Regions from separate parts of the Provencibacterium massiliense genome, predicted to be linked through region 1. Evidence: predicted binding sites of a transcription regulator. Region 1 holds the regulator's gene; the other holds the start of a gene.
What was found. The regulator NrdR, encoded in region 1, represses ribonucleotide reductase genes. The targets are predictions, from matches to a motif close to CACNANATNTNGTG.
Positions count from the first base shown of each region.

Region 2: the regulator NrdR is predicted to act here: its motif matches at 1,696-1,709, upstream of B5477_RS03970 (vitamin B12-dependent ribonucleotide reductase).

Region 1 covers NZ_FWCH01000012.1:1,127,643-1,131,033, reverse strand. Annotated here, with positions in the region: gene B5477_RS10520 (sugar phosphate isomerase/epimerase family protein) at 1-270, shown strand, start outside; gene B5477_RS10515 (DUF6514 family protein) at 533-781, shown strand; gene nrdR (transcriptional regulator NrdR) at 848-1,312, shown strand; cyclic di-GMP riboswitch class I at 1,533-1,636, shown strand; gene trmB (tRNA (guanosine(46)-N7)-methyltransferase TrmB) at 2,057-2,737, shown strand; gene B5477_RS10500 (hypothetical protein) at 3,099-3,391, shown strand, end outside.
Region 2 covers NZ_FWCH01000011.1:55,523-58,913, forward strand. Annotated here, with positions in the region: gene B5477_RS03970 (vitamin B12-dependent ribonucleotide reductase) at 1-1,653, opposite strand, end outside; gene spoIIID (sporulation transcriptional regulator SpoIIID) at 1,790-2,044, opposite strand; gene B5477_RS03980 (glycosyltransferase) at 2,227-3,391, shown strand, end outside.

The sequences.
Region 1 (3,391 bases):
GCGGTGCGCGCGGGCTATACCGCCGCCGCCCTGCGCGAGGCGATGGGCCCCGCGCTGCGGCATGTGCATATCAGCGACTACGCCCCGGGGCAGGACTGCCTGCCGCCCGGCCGGGGGACGTTCGACATCGGCGGCTTCCTGCGCTCGCTGGAATCAAGCGGTTTTTCGGGTGCCGCGCTCGTGGAGGTTTACCGCGATAACTATCGAACGAGGGAGGAATTGTACGATTCTTACAAACTTTTGGCCTCGCTGGTGCCAAATGAGGGTTAGGTTCGATTTCATTCGACTTTAAAAGACAGTCGTTTTGTGACTTTTTACAATTTGGTCTGGAAAATATTTGTATTAACTCATAAGAAATGCGAGCTCGATACAAATTCCAACGAAAAATGGGCCTTTATTTTTGCCTCGATTCATGTATAATAATTGCCGAGCCCTTCGCGAGGAGCCCCTGCCCTTTCCGACCACTACCTGCCGGTCGGGGAGGGCACCTGTAACAAAGACAAAAAATCGAGACAAAATTGGAGGTAAGAGCATGTTTGAGGAAATTGAATACCGTGTGTATCGGGAGGAACTGGAGCTGGAGGGTATCGGCAGGTATACCGCTTTTGGCGTGGCGGGCTTCCGGGCGGGCGATAGGCGGGAGCCGGTCTGTCATGTGGGGGATATTTCGACCGAGCGCAGCGTCGCCGAGCGGCTGGCGGAGCTTTGCAACCGGAATATCCTCTCCCCGAGCCATCTGCTGGACGCCGCGCAGGATTTTTTGGACTCCGACGAATTTTAAGGTTGTGCATCCCGGCGCGCGATGGTATGATAGTGGCAAGAAATACCGCAGATGGAGGGCTTTGCCATGAAGTGTCCCTATTGCTTTTATCAGGAGAGCAAGGTGGTTGATTCCAGGCCGACGGACGACGGCGAGCGGATCCGCCGCCGCCGGGAGTGCCTGAGCTGCCTCAAGCGCTTTACCACCTACGAGGTGATCGAGACCACGCCGCTGATGGTGGTGAAGAAGGACCGCTCCCGCGAGCAGTTCAACCGCAACAAGATCCTCAACGGTCTGCTGCGCGCATGTGAAAAACGTCCGGTCTCCCTGGGGACGCTCGAGGGGATCGTGGACGACATCGAGCTCGCGCTGCAAAATTCCCTCGAGCGGGAGGTGCGCAGCGAACAGATCGGCGAGATGGTGATGGACCGCCTCAAGGGGGTGGACGAGGTCGCCTATGTGCGCTTCGCATCGGTCTACCGCCAATTCAAAGATATCAACTCGTTTATGGACGAGTTGAAAAACATCCTGGAGACGAAAGAAAAAGCATGATGAACGTGCAATAAAAAGGACGGCTGCAGCCGTCCTTTTTCATTTTTGGCGGGACGGTTTGACGGCCAATCGGAACAACAATCGAACCTGTTAGAATGGCGTGATAATGCGGTTTGAACGAGGTGAGAAAAAAGTCGAAAATTTCATTTTTTCCTAAAAATATTGTCGATTTCTGTTGACGGGACGACAAGATGACGCTATAATGAAACTACCGCATACAAAATGTAAAAGGCAAAGCTGGCGAAAGCCAGTGACGCAAAACTATAGGGCCTTGATTTGAAGGAACTTAACCCCTCCTTCAGATTGTGGCAGCCAGGTGCCATTTCTCGTATGGATAATTCTATTATCTGAATTTTATGTTTTGTACGGTGGTTTAGACATGAGGGAACACCCTGTGCGAATTTTTACATCGCTCGTCGTTGGGATCATGGCTATACACCTACATATGCCTTCATCTCCGCAGTTTGAGGTCCGGGCAGCTAATTTCAGACGCAGGCCGGAGGTTTACTCCAGCTTTCGGGCTATCGCCAGTTCGCTCCTGGCGCTATAGTTTTGCGTCGATTTCCCCCTCCGGGTCGTTTGAAAGACCCGACCTCAACAACCTGCCGCCCCCTGACCTACACAGGCCGGCAAACGACGCACATCGCCCGTCATGTCTGAACTTGAAAGCCGCATTGTAATTTTACAATGCGGCTTTTTTAATGTATGATAGGGGACAGGAAAAATTGGGAGGGATCACAACCTATGCGCATGCGCCGCAAGAAATGGGCGGTGCCCGAATTGACGGCCGCCCCCTTTTATATCAGGAACCCCGAGGAGCAGACCGGGCACTGGCGCGCGCTCTACGCGCGCGCAGAGCAGCCGCTGATGGTCGAGCTCGGGTGCGGCAAGGGGGGCTTTATCAGCCGGCTGGCACTGCAAAACCCGCAGTTTAATTTCCTGGCGGTCGATCTGATCGACGACATGCTCGGGCTCACCAAGCGGGCGGTCGAGCAGGCCTACCGGGAGGCGGAGCGCGAAATCGACAACGTCCTGCTCGCCCAGCAGGACATCGAGCGGATCACCAGAATCCTCGGGGAGCGGGACCAAGTCGAACGGGTGTACATCAACTTCTGCAACCCCTGGCCCAAGGCCGGGCACAAAAAGCGCAGGCTGACCCATCCAAAGCAGCTGCGCCTCTACCGGCAGTTTTTGGTCCCCGGCGGGCAGATTTATTTCAAAACGGACGATAGGGACCTCTTCGAGGATTCGCTTCGTTACCTCGACGAGACCGGATTTGTGGTGGAGTATCTCACTCGGGACCTGCATGCCAGCGGCTATCAGGGGAACATCGAGACCGAGCACGAGCGGATGTTTTCCGCCGAGGGAGTGCCGATCAAATTCCTGATCGCCACCATGGGCGGGCCACCGAAGGCGGAGGGATAGCCCGGCTATTTTCGGCCATCAATAAAAAAGCCGCGGATTCCGCGGCTTTTTTATTTCTGGGCACAAGCGAAGCAATATAAACGGCCTTGGCCGTAGAGATCGTAAAAAAATAGCTCTTTGAGCTGGTTTTGGTTATCCTTTTCAGCGGGAAAATGATCGTTAGCTACCGTTTCATGCGGTCAAAACAGGCGGCCAAATTTCCGTTTCCTGGTAAAACATTTCCACCCTTTGGAAAACCTATCCTAATTATATCCTGATCTGGGCGCTTTTTCAAGGGAAACCGACTGTTTTCGCTTGGCCCCTGAACCCCAAAGACCGACAGAAACGGTAGCTGGCGGTCTTTCTCAGAAAGGGGATCAGGATGAAACGACAGATGAAATGGGGGGCCCTGCTCGTATGCGCGCTGTTCGCGTTCACGGCGCACACCGCCTTTGCCGCGCAGGGAATGAGCGCCACGGGATATGAGAAGACTTATGGGATCAACATTCCCTTTACCCCCTCGCAGCGCACCAGCCGCTATACCTTTGCGGTCTATGAGGGGGAAACTGCCGGAGGGACGGCGCTGGTGCAAAAGGAACTGACCATCACCGAAGCGCAGACGCTCTTCCTCGCCCTTCCCTATGACTACGCCGCGCCGGAAACCTATACCCTGGC
Region 2 (3,391 bases), on a different contig from region 1:
CTTACAGCCCAGCTTAAAGGCCAGACGGTAGACCTCGGCCACGTCCTCGTGACTGGCCTCGTGGGTGAAGTTTACCGTCTTGGAGACGGCGTTGTCCACATGATTTTGGAAGGCGGCCTGCATCTTGACATGGTAGGTGGGACTGATGTCGTGCGAGCAGACGAACACTTTGCGGATGTCCTCGGGGATCTCCTCAATGTGGGCGAGAGAGCCGGCCCCGGCGATCTTCTTCATCAGCTCGTCCGAGTAGAGGCCGCGCTTCTGGAGCACACCTTTCAGGACCGGATTGACCTCCACCATCTCGGTCTTGTCCATCACGTTGCGGATATAGACGTAGGCGAAGACCGGCTCAACGCCCGAGGAGCACCCGGCGATGATCGACAGGGTGCCGGTCGGGGCGATGGTGGTCACGGTGCCATTGCGCAGGGCTTCGTATTTCCCGGCGTAGATGCTCTCCTCGAAGAGGGGGAAGCTGCCGCGCTCCTTTCCAAGCCGCACGCTCTCCTCCCGCCCGGTATCGGTGATGAACCGCATCACCTTCCCGGCGAGCTCCACCGCCTCGTCCGAGGCGTAGGAGAGGCCCATGCGCAGCAGCAGATCCGCCCAGCCCATCACTCCGAGCCCGATCTTGCGGGTCTGCTTGGTGGTGAATTCGATCTGCTCAAGGGGATATTTGTTGACCTCGATGACGTTGTCCAGAAAGTGGACCGCATCCCGCACCGTGGCGCCCAGCTTGTCATAGTCGAGCTCCACCACGCCGCCGTCGGTCTCGGACAGCATGTTGCACAGGTTGATCGACCCGAGGTTGCAGGACTCGTAGGGCAGCAGAGGCTGCTCGCCGCAAGGGTTGGTGCTCTCGATCTCCCCCTGGCCGGGCACCACGTTGTCCCGGTTGAGACGGTCGAGGAAGATGATCCCCGGCTCGCCGTTATGCCAAGCGCTGTCCACGATCTTTTCAAACACCTTGCGTGCGCTGAGCTTTCCGACCGCCTTCTTGCTCTTGGGGTCGATCAGCTCGTAGTCCCGGTCCTCTTCGGCGGCCATCATGAACTCCTCGGTGATCCCGACCGAGATGTTGAAGTTGGTGATGTCCTCATTGTTCTGCTTGCAGTCGATGAAATCCAGGATATCGGGATGGTCGATCCGCAGGATACCCATGTTGGCGCCCCGGCGGGTGCCGCCCTGCTTGACCGCCTCGGTGGCCATGTTGAACACCCGCATGAAGCTCACCGGGCCGCTGGCCACACCGCCGGTGGTGCGCACCGTGCTCCCCTTGGGGCGCAGGCGGGAAAAGGAGAAGCCGGTGCCGCCGCCGGATTTGTGGATCAGCGCCGCCTGCTTGACCGCCTCGAAGATGGCGTCCATACTGTCCTCCACCGGCAGCACGAAGCAGGCCGAGAGCTGGCCGAGGGGCCGGCCGGCGTTCATCAGGGTGGGGGAGTTGGGCAGAAAGTCAAGGTTGGTCATCATCTCATAAAAGCGCTGTTCGGTCTTAGAGACGTCGGCCTTCCTGTTAAAGGACTTGTCCGCCTTGGCGATCGCCCCGGCGACCCGGTGGAACATCCCCTCCAGGTCCTCGATGGGCTTGCCGTCCTCGTCCTTGATGAAATAGCGCTTTTCCAGCACGGTAAGCGCGTTTTTGGAAATTTTCATTATCCCTTTACCCCTTTATCTTGTTGATCCTTCTTTTTTGAACACTATATATTGTATCACGGCGGCTATAGCAGTGCAAGACAGAATAAAAGACGATTTGTATAATATCAATAGACTTATACAAATCGTCTTTTCACTAGATTTTCATGGCCGCATATTTGTTTTTGGTGGCCAGGCCCCCGCGGATGTGCCTCTCCAGCTTGTTTTGCTCGAGCACCCGTTTGACGTTGAGATAGAGTCCGGAATTGATCTGTGCGAGCCGCTCGGTGACATCCTTATGTACGGTACTTTTGGAAACGTGGAATACGCTGGCCGCATCCCGTACGGTCGCGTTGTTTTTGATGATATATTCCGCGAGCATAACCGCTCTTTCCTCGGGCAATCCTTTCAAGATGAAAACCCTCCCTGCAACGTAGTCTAAGACATGTATATGCGGGGGAGGGCGGGTTTAGGCGCTAATTTTCACAAAGAAACGCAACAACGGAAGGTTTGCAATACGAAGATAAAAAGGGTATAATAATAAAAACGTAATGGCCGGTCTATGCCAGGAAAAGCGGGAAAGGGGAGAATGAATTGCAGAAGGTCCTTTTGATCGTTTCCTCCCTCTCCGGCGGCGGCGCGGAACATGTGGCGCGTAAGAACCTTGAGATTCTCCTGCATGAAAAGGATTTTGACGTAGCCGTTTTGACCTGTGATAAAGCGTTGTGGGATCAGTATCCGGTCAAGCATTATCTCGCCAAGGATTTTCGCAAGGTCCGGGGGCCGGGCAAGGTGTTTGCGACCATGGGGATTCCGGAAAATTATAAAATGACCGCCCGGTGCCTCCAGGAGTTTCGGCCGGACATCATTCATCTGCACAACTATATCCCGTTTTCTCCGTCCATGCTGCGGGCGCTGAAGGAGTATAAGGAAAAGTGCGGCTGTAAGGTGATCCTCACCCACCACACCTACTCCTATATCTGCACCAATGATTCGCTCTATAACTATTCGCAGGACAAGCTTTGCGAGAAATGCATCGGGACGTTCGACACGACGATTATCCGGGACAATTGTGCCAATAACAGACTGGTCTCGCTGGCAAAGTATTTACAGAAAAATGAGATGTCGAAATTCTTTGCGGACCTGGTCGACGTCCACATTTCTCCGAGCGACTTTTTAAAAGCGGAGCTGCTAAAAGCAAATCCTCAGATAAAGGTCGAGGTTGTGAGAAATCCTTGCGTGGATAGGATAGAACCGGATTGCCTGGAGGCGAAAGAGAATACGGTCGTATTCTTCGGCAGAATCAGCAAAGAAAAGAATATCGTTAAGTTTGCCAGGCAGTTCATGCAAATTGAAATCCCCTTAAAACTTCTGATTATTGGGGACGGCCCTGAGGCTGACGAGCTTGAGGCTTTACTCAAGGGGGCCGATTACAACAGGATAGAATTTATTCATCGGTTTCTCAAGTCGGACGAGTTGTATGAAACAATAAGAACGGCCAAGTTTTATGTATTGCCTTCGATCTGGTTTGAAAACAGTCCGGTTTCGATTATTGAAGCGGTCAACTTGGGGATGATTCCGATTACCTCCAATATTGGGGGGATGAAAGAGCTGATCGATCTTTTTGGAGTGGGTTATACGTTTGATCCAATGAACGATCAGGAAGGCGCCGAAACATTAAAAACGGCTTACTTGCAGTATGAGTCGGATGTAGCCTCGCTTTTGCAGGCCAGGAGCCGGTTAAACCAATTCACGACCC